3 regions of the Mesorhizobium sp. M0001 genome follow, and region 2 is predicted to be linked to each of the others. Evidence: predicted binding sites of a transcription regulator. Region 2 holds the regulator's gene; each other region holds the start of a gene.
The links. The regulator PhoB, encoded in region 2, activates phosphate uptake and scavenging genes when phosphate is short. The targets are predictions, from matches to a motif close to TGTCATNNANCTGTCAT.
Positions count from the first base shown of each region.

Region 1: olsB (l-ornithine N(alpha)-acyltransferase) is a predicted target of PhoB. The motif match lies at 4,417-4,433, and genes of this name have one in related genera.
Region 3: NKK50_RS13720 (PhoX family protein) is a predicted target of PhoB. The motif match lies at 2,595-2,611, and genes of this name have one in related genera.

Region 1 is NZ_JAMYVS010000002.1:336,776-344,780, forward strand. It holds gene NKK50_RS06575 (DUF934 domain-containing protein) at 1-116, shown strand, start outside; gene NKK50_RS06580 (fatty acid desaturase) at 436-1,458, opposite strand; gene NKK50_RS06585 (hypothetical protein) at 1,543-1,743, opposite strand; gene grpE (nucleotide exchange factor GrpE) at 2,003-2,632, shown strand; gene NKK50_RS06595 (trimeric intracellular cation channel family protein) at 2,759-3,391, shown strand; gene olsB (l-ornithine N(alpha)-acyltransferase) at 3,478-4,353, opposite strand; gene NKK50_RS06605 (response regulator) at 4,630-6,918, opposite strand; gene acuI (acrylyl-CoA reductase (NADPH)) at 7,060-8,005, opposite strand, start outside.
Region 2 is NZ_JAMYVS010000014.1:87,041-95,045, reverse strand. It holds gene NKK50_RS27335 (ROK family protein) at 1-606, shown strand, start outside; gene phoB (phosphate regulon transcriptional regulator PhoB) at 637-1,326, opposite strand; gene phoU (phosphate signaling complex protein PhoU) at 1,343-2,047, opposite strand; gene pstB (phosphate ABC transporter ATP-binding protein PstB) at 2,089-2,913, opposite strand; gene pstA (phosphate ABC transporter permease PstA) at 2,931-4,247, opposite strand; gene pstC (phosphate ABC transporter permease subunit PstC) at 4,244-5,704, opposite strand; gene NKK50_RS27305 (substrate-binding domain-containing protein) at 5,803-6,831, opposite strand; gene NKK50_RS27300 (PAS domain-containing hybrid sensor histidine kinase/response regulator) at 7,328-8,005, opposite strand, start outside.
Region 3 is NZ_JAMYVS010000004.1:188,515-196,519, forward strand. It holds gene NKK50_RS13715 (GMC family oxidoreductase) at 1-560, shown strand, start outside; gene NKK50_RS13720 (PhoX family protein) at 626-2,539, opposite strand; gene NKK50_RS13725 (hypothetical protein) at 2,657-3,052, opposite strand; gene urtA (urea ABC transporter substrate-binding protein) at 3,365-4,675, shown strand; gene urtB (urea ABC transporter permease subunit UrtB) at 4,788-6,404, shown strand; gene urtC (urea ABC transporter permease subunit UrtC) at 6,401-7,633, shown strand; gene urtD (urea ABC transporter ATP-binding protein UrtD) at 7,638-8,005, shown strand, end outside.

The sequences.
Region 1 (8,005 bases), on a different contig from region 2:
TGCTGAAGCGCCTCGAAGAAGGCCGCACAGGCGGGCTGGGCCTTTACTATCAGCCGACCGAAGCGTCGGAGCCGAAGGGGCCGAAATACTCCTGGCGGCGCGTTCGCAACAGCTGACGCGACGGTAATTCCGCCTGTCTTTACAAAGACTGTGATCGGGCCTTCTCCTGGCTGTCCGGACGGAAATATCCGCCGGGCGCGAGGGAGGAATCGGCGCTCATCGGCGGCAACACCAATGCACCGTCCATCATGATCGCCGAAAAGGCGCCTGACATGATCAGGGCTGCAAGGTCTGGATGCGCGAGGAGCGCAAGGCTGCCTGAGCCGGTTTTTGGGAGATGCCGCCGCGCCTTCGGTGCGGCGGTTTTTTTCTTTGTCTTACGGAATTCCCAAGCGAAAGCCCGGAAAACCGCCTCACACTTTGCTGGAATTGCTTTTAGGCCAAGGCCCGCGCTTCGCGAAACGAGACCAGCTTGCGGCGGTTCTCGTCCCACAACGCAAGCTTGACGCAGCGCAGGCTGTCGAGGAGCGTGACGCGGCCGATGCCGCGCAGTTCGGGATAGTCGCGCAGCACTTCCTGCAGCCGGTACCCCGGCACCTTGGCGGAGAGATGGTGCACGTGATGGACGCCGATATTGCCGGTGAACCAGTTCAGCACCGGCGGCAAATCGTAATAGGACGAGCCGTGCAGGGCGGCACGCTGGAATTCCCACTCTTCGTCCTTCGCCCATTCCGTCTCCTCGAACTGGTGCTGGACGTAGAACAGCCAGATTCCGGCCGATCCGGCCAGGATCACGATCGGCAAATGGACGATCAGGAAAGCGCCGGGGCCGACCAGCCAGATAAGCAGCGCTGCCGCGACCGCGATGCCGAGATTGGTGGTCATCGACGACACCCAGGGCGTCAGGCCGCCGCGCATCATGCCGACGGGCAGCCTCTGCTCGAAGATGAACAGCCAGATCGGCCCAAGGCCGAACATCACCAGGGGATGGCGGTAGAGACGATAGGCAAGGCGTCCCCGCCAAGACAGCTGCCGGTATTCAGCAACCGTCAACGTCCTGATATCGCCCATGCCGCGCTCGTCAAGATTGCCGGCGCTGGCGTGATGGGTGGCGTGCGCGCGCCGCCAGCAATCGTAAGGGGTCAGCGTCAGCACGCCGAGCGCGCGGCCGATCCAGTCGTCGGCAGTGCGGTTGGCGAAGAAGGAGCCGTGGCCGCAATCGTGCTGGATCATGAAGATCCGCACCAGAAAACCGGCGGCGGGAAGGATCAGGATCAAGCCCCACCAGTGGCCATAGGAATAGGCTGCCGAAGACAGCGCCCACAGCGTAACGAAAGGAATAAGGGTGATGGCGAGTTCAAGAGTGCTGCGTCGCCGGTCGGGCTTCTTGTAGCGCGCCAGGATCTTCAACCAGGCGCGCTTGCTGTTGGCGGCCGTCTCGGGGGAAATCATGTTCATCAGGAAGCATAGGCGGGGCGTCCCGCTGCCGCAAGGAAAAGCTCACGCAAAATTACTGCGCGTAATTGTCGCGCGATAGCATCGCTATTGACGGCGTTGGCCGCCGGCCATGCTGGCTTCTATGCCGTCCAGCCGGTCGAGCAGATCCCGGAAACGGGCGGGAATGTCGGCCTCGGTGCGGAAGGCCGGCAAGGTGCGCAAGAAGCGCGTCGTCGCCTCGGTGCCGAACTGGCGCCTGATGTCGGCGGCGAGCTCTTCGCTTCTGTTGCCAGTATTGCGGTCCATTGTCTCAAATCCTGTGTCGGTTTCAAAACTCCTCCAAGCTTTGAATGGTTCCCCATAGCGGGGTATTGGCAAGCAAAGGCTGCCGTTACGGTAAAGTTTGAATTAATTTTGAACGTCCTTGCGCCCCGCACCAAGTCCGACGGGCAGCCCGCAACATTGCCTGCTGTGGGGCGTCCTCCTGGGCTTGCCCCTTGATTTTTGGCCGCCAAACCTCGATATCGGGCGCAAATCCAAACCATTCGAATGACGGGAAATGGCGATGAGCGACCAGACAAAAGACGAACGCGCGCCCGAGGATATCGAAACGGCCGAGGCCGAGCGCACGCAAGGCGGCATCGACGGCGACTATGAAGCGCTGGTGCGGCTGCTGAAGGAAAACGAGGAGCTGAAGGACCGCGCGCTGCGCGTCGCAGCCGAGATGGAGAATCTGCGCCGCCGCACCGCCCGCGACGTGCATGATGCGCGCGCCTATGCGGTGGCCAATTTCGCCCGCGACATGCTGTCGGTGTCGGACAATCTGCGCCGCGCGCTCGATGCTATCCCCGCCGAGGCGAAAGCGGCCGGAGATGCCGGCTTCAAGGCGCTGATCGACGGCGTCGAGATCACCGAGCGCGCCATGCTGTCGACGCTGGAACGGCATGGGGTGAAGAAGCTCGAACCGGAAGGTGAGAAGTTCGACCCGAATTTCCACCAGGCGATGTTCGAAGTGCCCAATCCCGATGTGCCGGCCAACACCGTCGTCCAGGTCGTGCAGCCGGGCTATTCGATCGGCGAGCGCGTGCTGCGGCCGGCCATGGTCGGGGTCGCCAAGGGCGGCCCCAAGATCGCGGCCACCGAAGCGCCGGTCGAGCCGGGGCCGGTGAACGAGCAGGCCGAGAAGGATGCGTGAGTAGGGTAGGCAGTAGGGAATAGGGAATAGGGAATAGGGAATAGGGAATAGGGGCAGGCGTATCAATCGCGCGGCTTCGTGTTATTCATACTTTCCCTAATTCCCAATCCCTACTACCTCATGTCCCTGACACCCATCGACCTCCTCGACTATGCCGGCGTCGCCGTCTTTGCCGCGACCGGGGCGTTGGCGGCTTCGCGCAAGCAGCTCGACATTATCGGCTTCCTGTTTCTGGCCAGCGTCACCGGCATTGGCGGCGGCACGCTTCGCGACGTCATCCTCAACCTGCCCGTCTTTTGGGTCGCCAACTCCGGCTATGTGCTGGTTTGCGCGGCGGTTGCGGTGCTGGTCTTCTTCATCGCCCACCGCGTCGAATCCCGCTGGAAATGGCTGCTCTGGCTCGACGCCATCGGATTGGCGGCCTTTTCCGTAATGGGCGCGGCCAAGGGGCTGGCCATCACCGGCTCGCCGGTCGTCTCCGTTGTTATGGGCGTGTTGACCGCCACATTTGGCGGCATCCTGCGCGATCTGCTGGCCGGCGAGCCATCGGTACTGCTCAGGCCCGAAATCTACGTCACCGCCGCACTCGCGGGCGCCGGCCTCTACACACTTGGCGATCTTGCCGGCCTGCCGCCGCTCGCCTCGGATATCGCCGGCTTCGTCGCGGCTTTCCTGGTGCGCGGCGGCGCGCTGAAATTCGGCTGGACCTTTCCGTCCTACAAGAGCCGCCCGGGACGGCGACCGGAGGATATTCCGTAGGGAGAGGGATTAGGGAATAGGGAATAGGGAATAGTCGGTAGTCAGCAATTCGCGGCAGCCTTCACTACTGCCTACTGCCTACTGCCTCACGCCGCAAAGCGCTGCGCTTCCCCGCCATAATAGTTGACGTAGCGGGCGCCGATTTCCTTGACCGGCATCACCACGAACACATCGACGGTGGAGAACTCACGGTCGATGACGCAGCCGTCGCCGATGCGGGCGCCGACGCGCAGATAGCCCTTGACCAGCGGCGGCATGGCCGCGATCGCCGCCTTGGCGTTGACCGCCTCGATCGGCATCAGATCCATCGAGCAATAGCGGCCGGAGACCGCCCGCACATCCCAGGCGGAGTTGGTCCGGCAGTGATGGGCAAGGTAGGTGAGCGCCTCGGCATGCGCAGCCGGCACCGTGCCAGGGAACGAGGCACAACCGGTCATCACGCCGATCTCATAGTGGTTGATGTAGGCCCAGATGCCTTGCCACAGCGCCTCAATGGTGCGCTTCGAGCGGTATTCCGGCAGCACGCAGGAGCGGCCGAGCTCAAGGAAGCGCTGGCCGGGATGGCGGGCGATCAGCTTGGTCAGTTCGAACTCGCCTTCGGAATAGAAGCCGCCGGCGGTCGCCGCAATCTCTTGCCGCAGCAGGCGGTAAGTGCCGACGATGCGGCGATGCTCGGGGCCGGAGATCGAGGTGTCAAGCACCAGGAGATGGTCGCACAGCGGGTCGAAGCGGTCGGCGTCGCGCCGGTCCTGCGCCTGGAACAGGTCCTTCCTGGCGCCAAGCTCGTCATAAAACACCCGGTAGCGCACTTCCTGCGCGGCGGCGATCTCGGCCTCATTGCGGGCAAGCCGCACTTCGAGATTGCCGATACGGCCCAGCGGTGCGCCTGTTGCGACGGCATCGGCGTTCCGCGCGGCGAGCAAAGCGCCGCCTGCGCTGGGCCGAGTGTCACATTCCGGCATAACTGTATGCACGAGTGATTCTCCTTCGAGCCATCCCTCTTGGCACGGGGATACGGTGTAGGTGCAACAGGATTGTGACAGTACCGTGATACGGCGCGACGGGCAATACTTCGTCGGCTGGCGAAAACCCTCATTCGGCTACCTACGTGACGCGAGGATTGCGCCAGCGTCACCTTGAAGCGCGTCGCGCTGGGACGATTCACGCGACGCGCTTCAAGTCTTTGTTTTGTGCATGTCGTCTTCTCAAAACCGGGGCCATTTTCGAGCGACATGAATTCAGGCGGCCACCTGGCCCTCGACGGCATGGACCAGCGCGTCGGGATCGAGCGGCTTGGTGACAAAGCCGCTGGCGCCATGGGCGAGCACGGTGTGGCGGGTCTTTTCCTGGCTGTCGGCCGAAAGCACCATGATCGGAACCGGCGGCACAGCCATTTCCTCCTCGTGGCGGCGGATGGCGGCGATCGCGTCCAGCCCGTCCATGACCGGCATGTGCAGATCCATCAGCACCACATCGAAGCGGTTTTTCAGCCCGGCTTCGGTCACCGCCTCGACCGCGGCCTTGCCATTGCCGACCACTTTCACGCGATGTCCCGCCTTCAAAAGCGTGGCGCGGGCAAGCATGGCGTTGATGTCGTTGTCTTCGGCGATCAGCACCGACAAGCCTTGCCGGCGCCCGCCATGGACACGAAGGGCGGACACGCCGCTCTTTTCCGGCTTGGGCTGGGGCAAGGCAGGGGCGTGATTGGTCAACAGCACGCGCAGCAGCGTTTCGCCGCGCACCGGCCTTGCCAGGAAGGTGGCGTAGCCGCTGGCGCGGAATTCGCCAAGCATGCCGCGGTCGGTCGGCGCGATCAGCGTGATCGCCTCGCAATCGGCAAAGCCACTCTGGCGCAGGCGCTTGAGCAGTCTGCCGTCGCCGTCCTCCAGGGCCGCGTCGATCAACAGCACATCGCAATGTTCGGCGAAGGGCGTCGCCTGGGAAGCGGTTGCGGCGACGTCGACGGCGCCGCCATGGGCGCGGATGGTGCGGGCGATGGCGTCCGCCTCGACGGCGTTCTTCGACACGATCACGGCGCGCCGGCCGGCCAGGATGTTCTGCCGGTTCTGCGGTGCTTCGGTTGCTCCTGCGGCCGGGATCTCGAAGACGAATTCCGATCCCTCGCCAAGCCGGCTCGACACCGAAATGGCACCGCCCATGGCGGCGACCAGGCGCCTCGATATGGCCAGACCGAGGCCGGCGCCCCCATGGGTGCGGGTCGAGGTGCCGTCGGACTGTTCGAACTCCTCGAAGATGCGCTCCATATCCTCTTCGCGCAGGCCAGGGCCGGTGTCGGCGACGGTGAAGCAGATGCGGTCGCTGGTCTCGGTGCGGGCCCGTGCAACCGAAACCAGCACGCCGCCGGTGTCGGTGAACTTGATCGCATTGCCGATCAGGTTGAGCAGCACCTGCCTGACTCTTCCCGGATCGGCCATGATCATCTGTGGCACGTCGGGCTCGACATGACAGCCGAGGCCGATGTTCTTGGCGAAGGCTTTCGCCGCCATCAGTTCGATGATGTTGTCGGCGATTTCGCGCAGCGATGTCGGCTGCGGCTCCGGGTCGAAACGGCCGGCCTCTATCTTGGAATAGTCGAGCAAATCCTCGATGAGCGCCAAAAGCGCGCTGGCCGAGGTCGAGACGGCGCCGACATAGGTGCGCTGCTCGGGCGACAGATTGGTGTCGGCCAGTAGCTTGGCCATGCCCATGATGCCGTTCATCGGCGTGCGGATCTCATGGCTGACGGTGGCGAGGAAGCGCGACTTGGCCTGGCTGGCATATTCGGCGCGCTCGCGCGCGGTGATCAGCGAGGATTCGGCGCGTTTGCGCGCGGTGATGTCGCGGGCAATCGCCCGGTGCGAGACGGCGCCGCTATCCTTGTCGCGTACCGACAGTTCGATCCACGAGAACCAGCGCGGACCGTTCGGCGTGCGGATGGAGACGTCGGTGGAACTCAGGCATTCGTGATCCGAAAAGGCGGCGTCGGGAACGATACCGACATCGATGCCGAGGTCGGCCAGAGTCCTGCCGGCAAGGTCGCGTTGGTCGGTTCCGACGAGGCTGGCGAAAACCTTGTTGGCGTAGACGATGTGGCCGTCGCGGTCGCGGTGGACGACGAGATCGCCGAGCGCATCGATCAGCCCGCGAAAACGCTCCTCGCTCTCCTGCATCTCCCACATGCGGTCGGCCAGCGTCTCGATTTCGGCGCGGCTACGGGCCGCGGTTTCGTCGAGCAAGGCCGCCGCGCGGCGGACGGTGCGCCGGCTGCGCAGGTGCATGGCGACGCCGGCAAGGCCTGTTGCCAGCAGGCCGAGGGTGATGAAGATCGGCGCACCGGTGAGGTGGGAGAGGCCCGCCAGCACGACACTGGCGACCACCGTCAGGAACGGCAGGCCCTCGGACGTGGCGCGCGGCAAATCCGGCGCCAGCGGCGGCGGCGCAACACGCTGCCGCTTCGCCGTCGCCGGACTCGGCCCGTCGACGCTTTCGGCACGGCTCTTCTCTTTCCTGGCGGACTCCGCGATCATGCGGAACTCCTTGCCAGATAGAGATTATGGAAAAGCGCGGCGGATCGTTCGAATTTTAGCGGTCATGCATTTTTGGCGGTTTTCCGCATCGCCTGATCTTTTCCGAAACCTGATTCCCTTCGGGATCATGCTTCGGGAGCCTCACATATCGACAACCACGCGGCCCCTGATCTTGCCCTCGACGATGTCATGGGCGGCGGTGATGATGCCGTCGAAGCCGATGGTCGTCGAGAGGCCGGCGAGCTTCTTGAGATCAAGATCGCTGCCGATGCGGCGCCAGGCTTCCAGCCGCACAGCCTTTGGCGCCATCACTGAATCGATGCCGAGCAGCGAGACGCCGCGCAGGATGAACGGGGCGACGCTCGACGGCAGATCCATGCCACCCGCCAGGCCGCAGGCGGCGACCGCGCCGCCATAGGCAGTCATCGACAGCACATTGGCCAGCGTGTGGCTGCCGACGGCATCGATGCCGCCGGCCCAGCGCTCCTTGGCCAGCGGCTTGGCCGGCTGGGAGAGTTCCTCACGCGAAATCACTTCGGCGGCACCGAGGTCGATCAGATAGGGGCTCTCGGCGTTGCGGCCGGTCGAGGCGATGACGTGATAGCCAAGGCTGGACAGGATCGAGACCGCGACCGACCCAACGCCGCCGGCCGCACCCGTCACCACCACCGGGCCGCGATCCGGCAGGATGCCGTGCCGCTCCAGCGCCATGACGCTGAGCATGGCCGTATAGCCGGCGGTGCCGACCGCCATCGCATCGTGCGCGCTGATGCCGTCGGGCAACGGCACCAGCCAGTCGCCGTTGACGCGCGCGCGCCCGGCATAGGCGCCGAAATGCGTCTCGCCGACGCCCCAGCCATTGAGGATGACCTTGTCGCCCTTGCGCCAGTCGGCATGCGATGAGGAGAGGACGGTTCCGGCGAAATCGATGCCCGGCACCAGCGGCCAGCGGCGGATCACTGGCGCTTTCCCAGTGATGGCCAGCCCGTCCTTGTAGTTGACCGTCGTCGCCTCGACGGCGACAGTGACGTCGCCTTCCATCAGATCGGCTTCGCCGAAATCGACGACCTCCACCGACTGTTTCTTT
Region 2 (8,005 bases):
TACCGCGACAATTTCATCGCGATCCTCTTGTCGCACGGCATCGGCATGGGGCTGGTGCTGAAAGGCGAACTGTTCACCGGCACCCATTCCTCGGGCGGCGAGTTCGGCCACATGATCCACCGTCCGGGCGGCGCGCTCTGCCGCTGCGGGCGGCGCGGCTGCGTCGAGGCCTATGCCGGAAACTACGCCATCTGGCGCAGCGCCAAAATGATGAGCGAAGATGCCGAGCCGGTCGATATCGGCGACGCTGATATGCGCGCACTCGCCGCGCGCGCCCGCGAAACCGATGGCCCGGAGCGCGAAGCCTATCGCAAGGCCGGTGAGGCGCTCGGCTTCGGCCTCGGCAGCCTGTTTGCACTGATCGATCCGGCACCCGTCGCCATGGTCGGCGTCAGCGCCGCCGCCTTCGACCTGATCGAACCGGCATTGCGCGAAGCGATCGCCCAGACCGCCGGCGGCCAGCACTCGAAATCGATCTCCTTCGACACCGAGCCCAACGAGCTGCCGCTGATCCGCGAAGGCTGTGCCATGCGCGCGCTCGGCTTCGTCGATCAGGAGATTTTCGCGCCGGGCATTCAGGCCAAATCCGGCAAGCATGTCGCCTGAATGGCCGGCAACGGCGCGACGCGCAGCATCCTAGTCTTCCCTGATCGCGTAGCCGGCGCCGCGAATGGTACGGATGACATCCGGCATGCGGCCGTTGTTGACCGCTTTGCGTAAGCGCCCGACATGGACGTCGACGGTTCGCTCGTCGATATAGATCGTCTCGCCCCAGACATTGTCGAGCAGCTGGCTGCGCGAGAACACGCGGCCGGGATGGCGCATCATGAATTCGAGCAGCCGGAACTCGGTCGGTCCGAGCCTGATCTCGCTCTTCTTGCGGTAGACACGGTGCGACTCGCGGTCGAGCACGATGTCGCCGACCTTGAGCACGCTGGACAGCACTTCCGGCTTGGCCCGGCGCAGCAGCGCCTTCACGCGCGCCATGAACTCCGGCGTCGAGAATGGCTTGACCAGATAGTCGTCGGCACCGGTGGACAGGCCGCGCACGCGATCGCTTTCCTCACCGCGCGCGGTCAGCATGATGATCGGCAGCCGCTCGGTTTCGGGCCGCACTCTAAGCCGCCGGCAGAGCTCGATGCCGGAAACAGCGGGCACCATCCAGTCGAGCACCAGGAGATCGGGCACGTTTTCCTGCAGGCGGATCTCGGCCTCGTCGCCGCGTGTCACCACCTCGACCTGATAGCCTTCGGATTCGAGGTTGTAGCGGAGGAGCACGCCCAGCGGCTCCTCGTCCTCCACGACCATGATGCGTGGCGCGATCATAGGCAGTTCACCCTCATCAGGCCGGCGTGGCCATCGCCGTCTCGTCCTGCTTCGGACGATTGGCGGGCAATTGCTGGCCGGTCAGCACATAATACGCATTTTCGGCGATGTTGGTGACATGATCGCCGATGCGCTCAAGATTCTTGGCGCAGAACAAGAGATGCGTGCAGGCGGTGATGTTGCGAGGGTCTTCCATCATGTAGGTCAAGAGCTCACGAAACACGGACGTGTATTTGACGTCGATGCGCTCGTCGTCATTCCTGAGTTTTGCAAGCGCTGCCGCATCGGTGGCGGCATATTCCTCGACGACGCCTTGCACCTGGATCAGCACCAGTTGCGCCATGGCATCGATGGAGTGCGAGAGGTCGCGCGGCGTGACGCTCAAGCCCACGGTGCCGACGCGTTTGGCGATGTTCTTGGCGAGGTCGCCGATGCGCTCGAGGTCGCCCGCCATGCGGATCGAGCCGACCACGGCGCGCAGATCGTTGGCCATCGGCTGGCGCTTGGCGATCAGCGTGATGGCGCGGTCGTCCAGTTCGCGCTGGCGCGCATCCATGATGGCGTCGTCGGAAACGACACGCTGTGCCAGCGCATTGTCCGAATTGAGCAGCGCCCTGGTCGAGCCGCTGACCATCGAGCCGGCCAGATCGCCCATGTCGCGGATCAGCTTGCTGATCTGCCCGAGCTCTTCATCGAAGGAGGCGACGGTATGTTCACCCATGATCTTGGTCCTCGTGCCTAAAAATTCACCCGCCGGACGGCTCAGCCGAAGCGGCCGGTAATGTAGTCCTGGGTGCGCTTGTCGTCGGGGTTGGTGAACATCTTGTCGGTGACGCCCTCCTCGACGAGATAGCCGAGATGGAACATCGCCGTGCGCTGCGAGACGCGCGCCGCCTGCTGCATCGAGTGGGTGACGATGACGATCGTGTAGTTCTGGCGCAGTTCGTCGATCAGCTCCTCGACACGGGCGGTGGCGATCGGATCGAGCGCCGAGCAGGGCTCGTCCATCAGGATCACCTCCGGCGACACGGCGATGGCGCGCGCGATGCACAGGCGCTGCTGCTGGCCGCCGGACAGGCCGGTGCCGGGCTCCTGCAGGCGGTCCTTGACCTCGTTCCAGATCGCAGCCTTCTTCAGGCTCTGCTCGACGATCTGGTCCATGTCGGACTTGCGCTTGGCCAGCCCATGGATGCGCGGGCCGTAGGCGACGTTCTCGTAGATCGACTTCGGGAACGGGTTGGGTTTCTGGAACACCATGCCGACGCGGGCGCGCAGTTCGACGACATCGATGTTCTTGTCGTAGATGTCGTCTTCATCGAGCGTGATCTTGCCGGTCACCCGCGCCGAATCGATGGTGTCGTTCATGCGGTTGAGGCAGCGCAGGAAGGTCGACTTGCCGCAGCCGGACGGGCCGATCAGCGCCGTCACCTGGTTCTGGCGGACGTCGAGATTGACGTCGAACAACGCCTGCTTCTCGCCGTAGAAGACGCCGACCTTGTCGCCGCGCATCTTGATGACTTCGTTCGACTTGGCGTTCATTTTGTCGCCCACTGCATTCTCAAGGGACTGTTCGGTCATGATGTTCATACCAAATTGCCTTTTTTCTACCAGCGCCGCTCGAAGCGGCGCCGGAGCACGATCGCGGTGATGTTCATGGCCATGAGGAAGACGAGCAGGATGATGATGGCGCCGGACATGCGCTCGACAAAAGCGCGCTCAGCCTCGTTTGCCCACATATAGATCTGAACCGGCAGCGCGGTCGCCGGATCGAAAGGCGTCGTCGGATAATCGGCGACGAAAGCGACCATGCCGATCAAGAGCAGCGGTGCTGTCTCGCCGAGCGCACGCGCCAGGCCGATGATGGTGCCGGTAAGGATGCCTGGGGCGGCAAGCGGCAGGATGTGATGGAACACCATCTGCATCTTGGAGGCGCCGAGACCTAGGGCCGCCGAGCGGATAGACGGCGGCACCGCGGCGAGGGCGGCGCGCGTGGCGATGATTATGGTCGGCAATGTCATCAAGGTCAGCACCAGGCCGCCGACGAAGGAAGCCGAGCGCGGCATGCCGAGGAAGTTGATGAACACGGCAAGGCCAAGCAGACCGAAGACGATCGACGGCACCGCCGCGAGATTGTTGATGTTGACTTCGATCAGGTCGGTGAAGCGGTTCTTCTTGGCGAATTCCTCGAGATAGATCGAGGCGGCGACGCCGATCGGCAGCGCCAGCAACAGCACGATCACCATCATGTAGAACGAGCCGATGATCGCCACGCCCATGCCCGACGTTTCGGGCCGGCTGGAGGCGCCATAGGTGAACAGGCCGGTGTTGAAATGCTCGGCCATCACGCCGTCGGCTTTAAGCTTGTTCATCCAGTCGATCTGCTGGTTGGACACCTTGCGGCGCGCTTCATCGACGCCGAGGTCGATCTGGCCCTTGAAGGCCGAGTCGAGGTTCGCGGCAGCCAGGATGTCGACGTCACGCGTCCTGCCGATCACCGACGGATCGGCGGAGACGATGTCGCGCAGCTGGACGCGGGCGCCTTCCGACAGGAAGCCCTTGAGCTTCAGCATCATCGGCTTGTTGGCCGGATCGATGCCGAGCTTGGCCACCAGCGCGTTTTCGGCGAGCTTGGGATAGTTCGCCTTGATCAGCACGGTAGGGTCGGTCGCGCGCTTGCCGGAGGGATCGATCACCTTCTCGTCGAAGGTGACCGGCAGCGTCACCGTCGTCTGCCAGAAGGCGGTGTAGCCTTTCGAGACGATGGTGATCAGCATGATGGCCAGGAACGCCAGGCCCACCGAGATCGCAATCACGCCATAGATGCGGAACCGGCGTTCGGCGGCATAGCGCGCCTTCAGCCCGATGTCGCGGCGCGGTCGCGCGACGGCGCCCGCCATCGTGTCCAGGGGGATGTCGGTCATTCGTACTGCTCCCGGTACTTGCGCACGATGTAGAGGGCGACGATGTTCATCACCAGCGTCAGCGCGAACAGCGTCAGGCCGAGCGCGAAGGCGACCAGCGTCTGCGGCGAGTTGAACTCGAGGTCGCCGGTCAGCTGGTTGACGATCTTGACGGTGATGGTCGTCATCGCCTCGAACGGATTGGCCGTCAGATTGGCGGCGACGCCCGCCGCCAGCACGACGATCATCGTCTCGCCGATGGCGCGCGACGCCGTCAACAGGATGGCGCCGACGATGCCGGGCAGTGCCGCCGGCAGGATCACCCGCTTGATCGTCTCGGAGCGGGTGGCGCCGAGGCCGAGCGAGCCGTCACGCATTGCGCGCGGCACCGCGGTGATGATGTCGTCGGACAAAGAGGACACGACCGGGATCAGCATGACGCCCATCACCAGACCGGCGGTGAAGATGCTCTGGCCCTGGATGAAGGGCGAGCCGCCGGTGAGTGCCGCCGACAGGTCGCGCAAGAACGGTCCGAGCGTGACAACGGCGAAGATGCCGTAGACGATGGTCGGAATGCCGGCCAGCAGTTCCAACGCCGGCTTGACCACCGAGCGCACACCGCGCGAGGCATATTCGGACATGTAGACCGCCGACATCAGCCCGACCGGCACTGCGACCAGAAGCGCGACGGCGGCGATGTAGAGCGTGCCGGCGAGTAGCGGGATCAGGCCGAACTGACCCTGGCTGCCGCCGGAACCGGCGGCGGCGAAACGCGGATCCCACACCGTGCCGAAGAAGAAGCTCATCGGCGATACGCTCTCGAAGAAGGTGATCGTCTGGAACAGCATCGACAGCACGATGCCGACCGTGGTCAGGATGGCGATGGTCGAGGCCGCAAGCAGCCCCCACAGCATCAGCTTCTCGACATTGTTGCGCGCCCTGGCGCGCGGCGCGATCTGCCTCAGCGCATAGAAGGCGCCGGCGACCGACAGCGCGAAGGTCAGCACGGCGCCGAACAGGCCGAGCCGGTCCTGGACCTGGTTCGCCTCGACCGCGATCGGGATCATATAGTCCTGTGTGTCGCTGGCCAGTGCCACGCCCTTGGCGGCGAGCAGCGGCTGCAATTCGGCGAAAGTAGCGGGAAGTGCGGTATCGCCATCGAGCCGGCGCAGGCCCTTGGCCAGGCTCTTCACCAGGCTGGCGTCGAGCGCTTCGCTGGCCACCTTTGTGTCGGCGGTGCGCTCGGGCAAAGCGGCATGGATGTGCCGGTCGAGATAGAAGGAAGAGCCGATATCCCAGACGGCGAGCAGCAGGACGGCAGGCAGGACCGCGAGCAGAAAGGCCCACCAGCCATGATAATGCGCGCGCGAATGCGGCTTGACCTTGCCGGTATCCTGCGCCGCTGCGCGCTGGCGGCCGATCACAAAAGCGACCACGCCTATGGCGATGACTATGGCGAGTACGAGCAAGGACGACATCACCCACCCCAGGGAAAATTCAGATCGCCGCCACCGTTGCGGCAAGCGGCGAAATCAGGGCGCGGAGATTTGGTCCGCGCCCTGATCCGGTCGGTTGATTACATCGTCTTTCCGGCGGCGAAGGCGTCGCGCTGGCCCTGACGTTCGGCGTCGGGAGCGGAAACCAGGCCGTACTGGGCGAGCGGGCTTTCCGGGCCGATCATCTGGTCATCAAGGAAGAACTCGACATATTCCTTGAGGCCGGGAACGACGCCCAGATGCGCCTTCTTGACGTAGAAGAACAACGGCCGCGACACGGGGTACGTGCCATCGGCGATGGTCTGCGTCGAAGGCACGATGCCTTCCACGGTAGCGACCTTCAGCTTGTCGGCATTGTTCTCGTAGAAGGCGAGGCCGAACACGCCAACGCCGGTCTTGTTGGAGTCGATGCGGGCCAGCGTCTCGGTGTAGTCGCCATCGATGTCGACAGCCTTGCCGTCCTTGCGGATGGCGATGCAGGTCTTGCCGATTTCCTTGTCGTCGGCGATGCCGGCAGCCTTCAAAGCGGCCTTGTCGCAGCCGGCGTCGAGCAGCTTGGTCTCGAACACTTCACGGGTGCCGTGCTTCTCACCCGGGATATAGGCGGCGATATCCCAGTCGGGCAGCTTCGGATTGACCTGGTTCCACTTGGTGTTCGGGTTGTCGACCAGCTTGCCGTCGACCACCAGCTTGGCGGCGAGCGCCTTGTAGATGTCGGCGGGAACCAGCGCCCAGTCCGGACCCTTGATGTCGGTGGCAAAGACGATGCCGTCATAGCCGATGCGGACTTCCTGGACGTCCTTGACGCCGGCGTCGGCGCAGGACTTCAGCTCGTCCTTCTTGATCGGGCGCGAGGAGTTGGCGATATCGATCGTGTCTTCGCCGACGCCCTTGCAGAACTCCTTGATGCCGGCGCCGCTGCCGCCGGACTCGACCACCGGGGTCTTGAAGTTGGTGAAGGTTTCGCCGAACTGCTCGGCGACGATCTTGGCGTAAGGCAGCACGGTCGACGAACCGGCGACCTGGATCTGGTCACGCGCAGCGGCGACACCGGACGATGCGGCGAACGCTACCGCCACGGCCGATGCCGTAACGAGGAATTTCTTCATGTGGCCTGCTCCTGTTCGGAAGATGGTCTCTTGGCGCCCTCTTCAAACCGGCGCCCGCTGAGGCCAATAGCCTTCGATTATTACAGTCGCATGACAGTTTCGTGTCAGCCCGGTAACGTCGCACAGACGTCTTGTGGGCCGCACCCTTTAAGCCGGTTTGTGGGAATGGAAGTTGCCGCTGGAATCAGACGCTTGCGCAATTCGTGCTGGCATCAAGTCCCGGCACACCGCAGGCCGCGATGCCGAGAAAGAAAAACCGGACGGGAGCGCGTTGCCCGTGACCAGAGCGAATCTTGGCCGAGCCATCGCCAAAAACAGGTCCGTTGGGGTAGATTCGACGCTGTTTCTTGTCGGCGGTCGCTTGCTCCCGCCCGTAACTGAATGAGCGGTTTCGTTGCGACCATTGTCCTGACTGGGCGCCAGCTTTGATATGGTGCGATCGCACCATATCCTTGGCTGTTGCGGCGCGGCCGAATCCCGGCGGCGCCGCAGGTTGCTATCCAGCGTCTCGTTGGGCTTCGCCTGATATGCCGACCCAGCGCTCGACCTTTTCGAGCAGCGCCCTGGGGCTGATCGGCTTGGGCAGATAGTCGTCCATGCCGGCTTCCAGGCAGCGCTCACGGTCGCCCTTCAAGGCATGCGCGGTGACGCCGACGATCGGGATATGCATACCCGTATGTTCTTCCAGCCGGCGAATTGCGGCGGTGGCCTCGAGCCCGTTCATCTCCGGCATCGAGACGTCCATCAGGATCATGCGCGGATTAAGCCGGCCGAAGGCGTCGAGCGCCTTGCGGCCGTTGCCGACGATTTCGAAACTGTAGCCGGTTTCGCCGATTATCTGGGTGAACACCATCTGGTTCACCTCATTGTCCTCGGCAACGAGAATGTCGAGCCGGCGTTCATCCCCGGCGGCCCGGGCGCGGGCACGAACCGGCGGCGGTTGCAGCAAGGCGCGTTCCGATGCAGCGAGCGGCGGCTTTGCCGGCGACGGTTCGTTCCTGCCGCCGCCGGAACCGCTGCTTGCCGCCGGCAGCACACGGCCGTCCGTGATATTGTGATGGTGCCGCTGGATGGTGGCGACCAGCGTTTCCAGAAGCACCGAGGAACGCGCCGGCTTGATCAGCTGGGCGTCGATGCCGAGATCGCGATAGCTGGTGTTGGCGAGCGACTGGTC
Region 3 (8,005 bases), on a different contig from region 2:
CACGCGGCTTTGTCGGCGGCTATGAATTCGAGACGCTGTCGCTCGGCTTGCCCTTCATGGCCGCCTTCCTCAATCCCGGCGGCTGGGGCCGTTCCTTCACCATCGCGCTCGACCACTATGATCACATGGCTGGCCTGTGGATCGTCGGCGAGGACATGCCGCGCGCGGAAAACCGCATCACGCTGCACAAGGACGAGAAGGACGCGCACGGTATGCCGATCGCCGACGTGCATTTCGATGATCATCCCAACGACACGGCGATGCGCAACCATGCCTACAAGCAGGCCACAGCGCTTTACGATGCGGTCGGCGCGACGCGCTCCTTCCCGACGCCGCCCTATCCCTCAACCCACAATCTCGGCACCAACCGGATGAGCGATAAGGCGGAAGACGGCGTCGTCAACAAGCACGGCCAAGCGCACGACATCAAAAACCTGTTCGTGTCGGACGGCAGCCAGTTCACCACCGGTGCGGCTGAAAATCCGACGCTGACGATCGTGTCGCTGGCTATCCGCCAGGCCGAATACATCGCTTCGCAAATGTCGGCCAAGACGATCTGAGCCGTCCTCCCGGATCGCTACGCGGAACGCGCATGGCGCGTTCCGCCCTTTTTTCCTAGGACTCACTATGCGCCGACCGGCTGTCCGTCCTTGCGGCGGATGGCGACGACGGACGGTCGCGGCAGCTGGCCATCCCTGAAGTCGGGCCACAGCGTCTGCGCCTTGTCGAGCGTCTCTGCATCTTCCGCAGGGTGCTGCACCGACAGGAACAAAGTCGTGCCGTCCGGCGTGAAGCATGGGCCGGTCGCTTCGGCGCCATGCGGGCAGGTGAACAGCAGCTTCGGCAGGCCGCGCGCCGCACCTTCGGTGTCGACGCCATAGACGCCGTCCGGCAGGTCGAAATCATTGGCGCCGTCCGTCGCCACCCACAGCCGCCCCGCCGGGTCGAAGGTGATGTTGTCGGGGCAGACGAACCAGCCATTGTCCGACGTATCCGGATGAAAAGTGGCGCCGACCTTGGCATCTTTCGGGTTGCCGCAGAGCACGAACAGGTCCCAGGCATACTTTTCCGCCGTGTGGTCGGCATCCGCGCCGCGGCCGCCGGGCGGGATCAGTTCGACAATATGGCCCCACAGGTTTTCCGGCCGCGTGTTGGCCGGATTGACCTTTGACTGGTCGCGCTTCTTGTTCTTGGTCATCACCGCATAGACGCGGCCGGTCACCGGATTGGTCTCGATGTCCTCGGGCCGGTCCATCGGCGTGGCGCCGAGCGCATCTGCCGCAAACCGCGTCTTCAACAGCACCTCGGCCTGGTCGGCAAAACCGTTCTCGACGGTAAGCTTGCCCTGGCCGTGCACCAACGGCAGCCACGTCATCGAGCCATCGGCATCGAAGCGGGCGACCGACAGCACGCCATCGTCGAGCAGATCGGCGCCGGAGGCCGGGTTGGCCTTGTCATAGGCCTTGGCCGAGACGAAGCGGTACATATATTCGAAATAGTCGTCGTCACCCATATAGACGACAACGCGGCCGTGCTTGTTGAGGACCACGGTCGAGGCCTCATGCGACATGCGGCCAAGTGCCGTGCGCTTCACCGGCCTGGACTGAGGATCGTAAGGGTCGATCTCGACCACCCAGTCGAAGCGGTTGGCCTCGTTCGGTTCCTTGTCGAGGTTGAAGCGGTCATGGAAGCGGCCGCGGCCATAGATGTCGGAGCCGTCGAAGCCGTAACGGTCAAGCAGGTCGGCGGTCGGCGCCCTTTTCGGGTCGCCGCCGAAAATGTCGGACACGCCTTCCTCGCAGGTCAGCACCGTACCCCAGGGGGTGAAACCGCCGCTGCAGTTGTAGCTGGTGCCGAGCACTTTGGTGCCAGTCGCGTCGGCCGAGGTCTTCATCAGCGCATGGCCGGCAACCGGTCCGGAAACGGTCATTTCGGTGTTGGCGGTGATGCGGCGGTTCAGCGGACTGTCGGCTACGGTTTCCCACTTGCCGTCCTTCAATTGCACCTCGACGATCGAATGGCCCATCGCGGCCATGCCGAGATCGACCTGTTCCTTGGTCATCGTCTTGCCGGCATCGCCCTCGGTCATCCCCGGAAACATCACATTGGGCGAGATGTATTCGTTGTTGACGCAGAGCAGGCCATGATCAGAATTCACCGTGCCCTTCGGCAGCGGCATGAAGGCGATGTAGTCGCAATTGTAGCCGAAGCGCTTTTCCTGTTCCTCCGCCGCGACCTTGTTGCCGTCGAATTCGGCGAGGCCAGCTGCAAGCGGATCGCCCCAGCGCGCGACGATGGTCGTCTCATAGCCTTCGGCGGCGGCATGGGTCTTGTCGTAGACCCGCTTCAGCTCGGGAAAGCCGAGCGTCGACTGCGCTGCGGCGGCATGCGTTTCGCCGGCAAACAAGGAGCCGACAAAGCTGCCGCCGGCAATCAGCGCGCCGGAGGCGAGGCTGCCTTTCAAAAGAGACCGGCGCGAGACGCGCTCGGCAATGATTTCGCGGATGACGGGGGAGGATGAAGACGGTGTATTGGCCATGGTGTCTGCCTCTCAGGGTGGATGTTACGGCGCACCGTTGCCCTAGTCTGCTTAGGCAACATTCACATGACATAGGAGGAAGGTTTTGCCGCAACTGGGCGCGGCACTACGCATCGCTCAGCCCTTGGTGCAGGTCGAGGCGGTGAAGGCGCCGTCGGGCTGCTTCAGAATGATGTCGAATGACGGGGCGGTCTCGCCGTCCAGTGTTGCCTGTGTCATGGAGACGGAGTTGCCACCGGTGGTATAGCCGCCCAGCGGCCCGAGCCAGGTGATCTCGCCATTGGCATTCATCTGATAGTTGTAGCCTTGCGTCGCGGTGCCGAATGTCACCGGACCACTATAGACATTGCCCTTGATAGTGATGTCGCCGAGGTTGAGGAAGGCGCCGAGCAAATAGACCTCGCAATGATAGGTGCCGTCCGGAAGCTTGCCCTCGCTGAAATCGGCGCGCGCGGCGCCGCTCGTTGCCATCAGCAGCAGGATGCCGGAAATGCATGAGGTGCGAGATGTCATGACGTCACTCTTTTGAAGGGCGAGCTTGCCCTATTTTTGCGCGGTACCGCAACATTGTTAGCCCGGAACACACGGCCGGAGATCAAAAACTAGGCATTTGTCTCAATTGGGCAAAAATTAGGCAAAAGCCATGTGCGCTGCGCAAATTTGCCTCAATCAATTTTCGCCGGCTACCACTGTTTTCTCGAGGCTAATATACCAACCGGCTGATAACGCTCGGCTATTCCATCTTCGTGAGCGGCGCCTTTGCGTTTGGCACGGCAGTTGCATTGCATTATCGCGGTGCAATCAAACAGCTTGGGAGTCTTCGGTATGAGGGGTAATTTCTCCACAATAACAAAAATGTTTTCGGCCGGCGTGGTCGCCGCCGGCCTGTCGATGTCGTCTCCGGCCCAGGCCGCCGAAGACACGATCAAGGTCGGCATTCTGCATTCGCTGTCGGGGACCATGGCGATTTCGGAGACGACGCTGAAAGACGCCATGCTGATGCTCATCGAAGAGCAGAATGCCAAGGGCGGTCTGCTCGGCAAGAAGCTCGAGGCGGTCGTTGTCGATCCGGCCTCCAACTGGCCGCTCTTTGCCGAAAAGGCGCGCGAGCTGATCTCGAAGGACAAGGTCGCCGCCGTGTTCGGCTGCTGGACCTCGGTGTCGCGCAAATCGGTGTTGCCGGTGTTCTCGGAACTCGACAACATCCTGTTCTACCCCGTCCAGTATGAGGGCGAGGAAAGCGAGCGCAACGTGTTCTACACCGGCGCCGCCCCGAACCAGCAGGCGATTCCTGCCGTCGATTATCTCATGAGCGAGGACGGTGGCTCGGTGAAGCGCTGGGTGCTGGAAGGCACCGACTACGTCTATCCCCGAACCACCAACAAAATCCTCGAGGCCTATCTGAAGGCCAAGGGCGTCGCCGCCGAAGACATCATGGTCAACTACACGCCGTTCGGCTTCTCCGACTGGCAGACCGAAGTCTCCGCAATCAAGAAATTCGGCTCGGCCGGCAAGAAGACCGCCGTCGTCTCGACCGTCAATGGCGACGCCAACGTTCCGTTCTACAAGGAACTCGGCAACCAGGGCATCAAGGCCGAGGACATCCCGGTCATGGCCTTTTCGGTCGGTGAGGAAGAACTGGCCGGTCTCGATACCGCGCCGCTGGTCGGCCATCTCGCTGCCTGGAACTATTTCGAGAGCGTCGACACACCCGAAAACAAGAAGTTCATCGCCGACTGGCACAAGTTCATCAAGAATGACAAGCGCACCACCAACGACCCGATGGAAGCTCACTATATCGGCTTCAACATGTGGGTGAAGGCGGTCGAAAAGGCCGGCACCACCGATCCCGACAAGGTCATCGACGCCATGGTCGGCGTGTCCGTGCCGAACCTCACCGGCGGCTATTCGACCATGATGCCGAACCATCACATCACCAAGCCGGTGCTGATCGGCGAGATCCAGGCCGACGGCCAGTTCGAGACCGTGTCGCAGACGCCCGGCCTCGTGATGGGCGACGAATGGTCCGACTATCTGCCCGATTCCAAGGACCTGATTTCGGATTGGCGCGCGCCTCTGTCCTGCGGCAACTTCAACGTTGCCACCGGCAAATGCGGCGGCAAGGGCACGAACTGATCCCTCCCGGGACCGACCGATCGTGGACGCGTCCACGATCGGTACCGCCAAGCGTCCGGGCGCTTCAGCCCGCCCGGACGCGGAATTTCCCCACAGAAGAGTATCTGAACGGATGATCCTGTTGCGCACTCTCGGCCTCATGCTGGTGTTCCTGGTGGCAAGCCTATTGCCGTCGAACGCAGCCGAAGCCGATCTGCGCGCCATCGTCGCCAAATTCGCCACGGGCACGGGCTTTGCCGCCACTGAGGCCGTCGTGCGCGAACTTGCCGCCACCGGCGATCCGCTGGTCGAGCGCCCGCTTGCAGCGCTCGCCGAAGGCAACCTTTACATCCGTAAAGCCGATTCAGCCGTCTTCGTCGGCAGTGAGGCCGCCGACAGCGTCACGCTGCTCGACCCGCTGAGTGGCGAGAAAGCCGGCGACGCCCCCAAGGCCGACATCACGAAGATCAAGGTCAACAACACGCTGCGTCGTGTCATCCGAGATGCACTGGGAACGCTGACGTTGCGCGCGAAAGATCCTTCTGTCCGCATCGCCGCCGCCGACACCATGTTCAAGACCCCCGATGCCGCCAATATCGAGCCGCTCGATGCAGCCATCGCCGCCGAGACCGACGCCAAGGTCAAGGCATTGTTCGAACAGGCGCGCGCGGCATCGGTGCTGGTCTCCGACAAGCCGGAGGCCGACAAGCTTGCCGCCATTGCCCTGATCGGCGCGCGCGGCGACCGCGACGCGGTCTCGCTGCTCACCGCGGTCGAGGCCAATGCGCAAGGCGCGGTCAAGGATGCCGCGACGGCGGCAATCGCCAGCATCAATTCGAGCCTGGCGCTGTGGGATGCCGGCCAGAACATATGGTACGGCATCTCGCTTGGCTCGGTGCTGCTGCTGGCCGCCATCGGCCTCGCCATCACCTTCGGCGTCATGGGCGTCATCAACATGGCGCATGGCGAGATGGTGATGCTCGGCGCCTACACCACCTTCGTCGTCCAGCAGGTGATCCGAACCTCATTCCCCGGCCTGTTCGACTGGTCGCTGGTGATCGCGCTGCCGCTCGCCTTCCTGGTTGCCGCTTCCGTCGGCCTGATCATCGAGCGCGGCGTCATCCGTTTCCTCTACGGCCGGCCGCTGGAAACGCTGCTCGCAACCTGGGGCGTCTCGCTTGTCCTGCAGCAGGCGGTGCGCTCGATCTTCGGACCGACCAACCAGGAGGTCGGCAACCCCTCCTGGATGTCGGGATCGTTCGATGTCGGCCAACTCGCCGTCACCTGGAACCGCCTCTGGATCCTGGTCTTCGCGCTCACCGTCTTCGGCGTGCTGCTCTTTGTTATGAAGCGCACGCCCTGGGGCCTTCAGATGCGCGCCGTCACCGCCAACCGCCGCATGGCCGCCTCGATGGGCATCAGGACGCCTTGGGTCGATGCGCTGACCTTTGCGCTCGGCTCCGGCATTGCCGGCATTGCCGGCGTCGCGCTCAGCCAGATCGACAATGTCTCGCCCAATCTCGGCCGCGGCTACATCATCGACAGCTTCATGGTCGTGGTCTTCGGCGGCGTCGGCAATCTCTGGGGCACGCTGGTCGGCGCCTTCTCGCTCGGCATCGTCAACAAGGTTCTCGAACCCTATGCTGGCGCGGTGCTCGGCAAGATCGTCGTGCTGGTGCTGATCATCCTGTTCATCCAGAAGCGCCCGCGCGGCCTGTTCGCGCTCAAGGGCAGGGCGGTGGAAACATGATCACGGGACGCTTCTTCGCCGCGGGTGCCGACCGTCGCATCGCCATCACTATTTTCATCCTGCTGACGGCCGCCATTATCGTGCCGCTGCTCAACCTCGCAGTGTCGCCGCAAAGCGCGTTCTATATTCCGTCCTACATCGTCGCGTTGACGGGCAAGTACCTCTGCTATGCATTGCTTGCCTTGGCGCTCGATCTCGTCTGGGGCTATTGCGGCATCCTCTCGCTCGGCCATGGCGCCTTCTTCGCCCTCGGCGGCTATGCGATGGGCATGTACCTCATGCGCCAGATCGGCTCGCGCGGCGTTTACGGCAATCCGATCCTGCCCGATTTCATGGTGTTCCTGAACTACAAGGAATTGCCCTGGTTCTGGACCGGTTTCGACCACTTCTGGTTCGCCGCCATCATGGTGCTGGCGGTGCCCGGCCTGCTCGCCTTCGTCTTCGGCTGGTTCGCCTTCCGCAGCCGCGTCACCGGCGTCTATCTCTCCATCATCACCCAGGCGATGACCTACGCGCTGCTGCTCGCCTTCTTCCGCAACGACATGGGTTTCGGCGGCAACAACGGCTTGACCGATTTCAAGGATATTCTGGGCTTCAACGTGCAGGCCGACGCCACCCGCTCGGCCCTGTTTGCCGCCAGCGCCATCATACTCGCGCTCGCCGTCTTCATCACCTGGGCGATCGTCGGCTCCAAATACGGCAAGCTGCTGATGGCGGTGCGCGACGCCGAGAGCCGCACCCGCTTCCTCGGCTGGCGGGCGGAGAACGTGAAGCTGTTTGCCTTCACCGTCTCGGCTGTCATGGCCGGCATCGCCGGCGCGCTCTATGTGCCGCAGGTCGGTATCATCAATCCCGGCGAATTCGAGCCGTCCAATTCCATCGAAGTCGTGATCTGGGCAGCCGTCGGTGGGCGCGGCACCATTGTCGGCCCGATCGTCGGCGCGCTGCTGGTCAACGCCGGCAAATCCTGGTTCACCGGCCTGCTGCCGGAGTTCTGGCTGTTTGCGCTCGGCGGCCTGTTCGTCGCCGTAACCCTGTTCCTGCCCAAGGGCATCGTCGGCATGTGGGATTCCTGGCGCGGTAACGCTCGGGCGATGCGGGCTGCAGCGATTGCAGAGGAAGCGGGCACAGACCCTGATGCCGCGCCGCCATTGAAGATCGTGCGCAGCGCAGCAACAACGCCCGGTGCCTGGTCCGCGTCCGGGCCTGAACCGCAGCCGGCAGAATAGAGCGATGTCGAAGTCCAACACCATCCTCTATCTCGACGGCGTCTCGGTCTCCTTCGACGGTTTCCGCGCCATCAACAATCTGTCGCTGGTGCTCGACAAGGGCGAGATGCGCGCCATCATCGGTCCCAACGGCGCCGGCAAGACGACGATGATGGACATCGTCACCGGCAAGACCCGGCCCGACGAGGGCGAAGTGTTCTTCGACGGCCAGGTCGATCTGACCCGGCACGACGAGGCGGAGATCGCCATGATGGGCATCGGCCGCAAATTCCAGAAGCCGACCGTCTTCGAAAGCCACAGCGTCGAAGACAATCTGATGCTGGCGCTGAAGGGCCCGCGCTCGATCTTTCCGGCGCTGTTCCATCGCCGCTC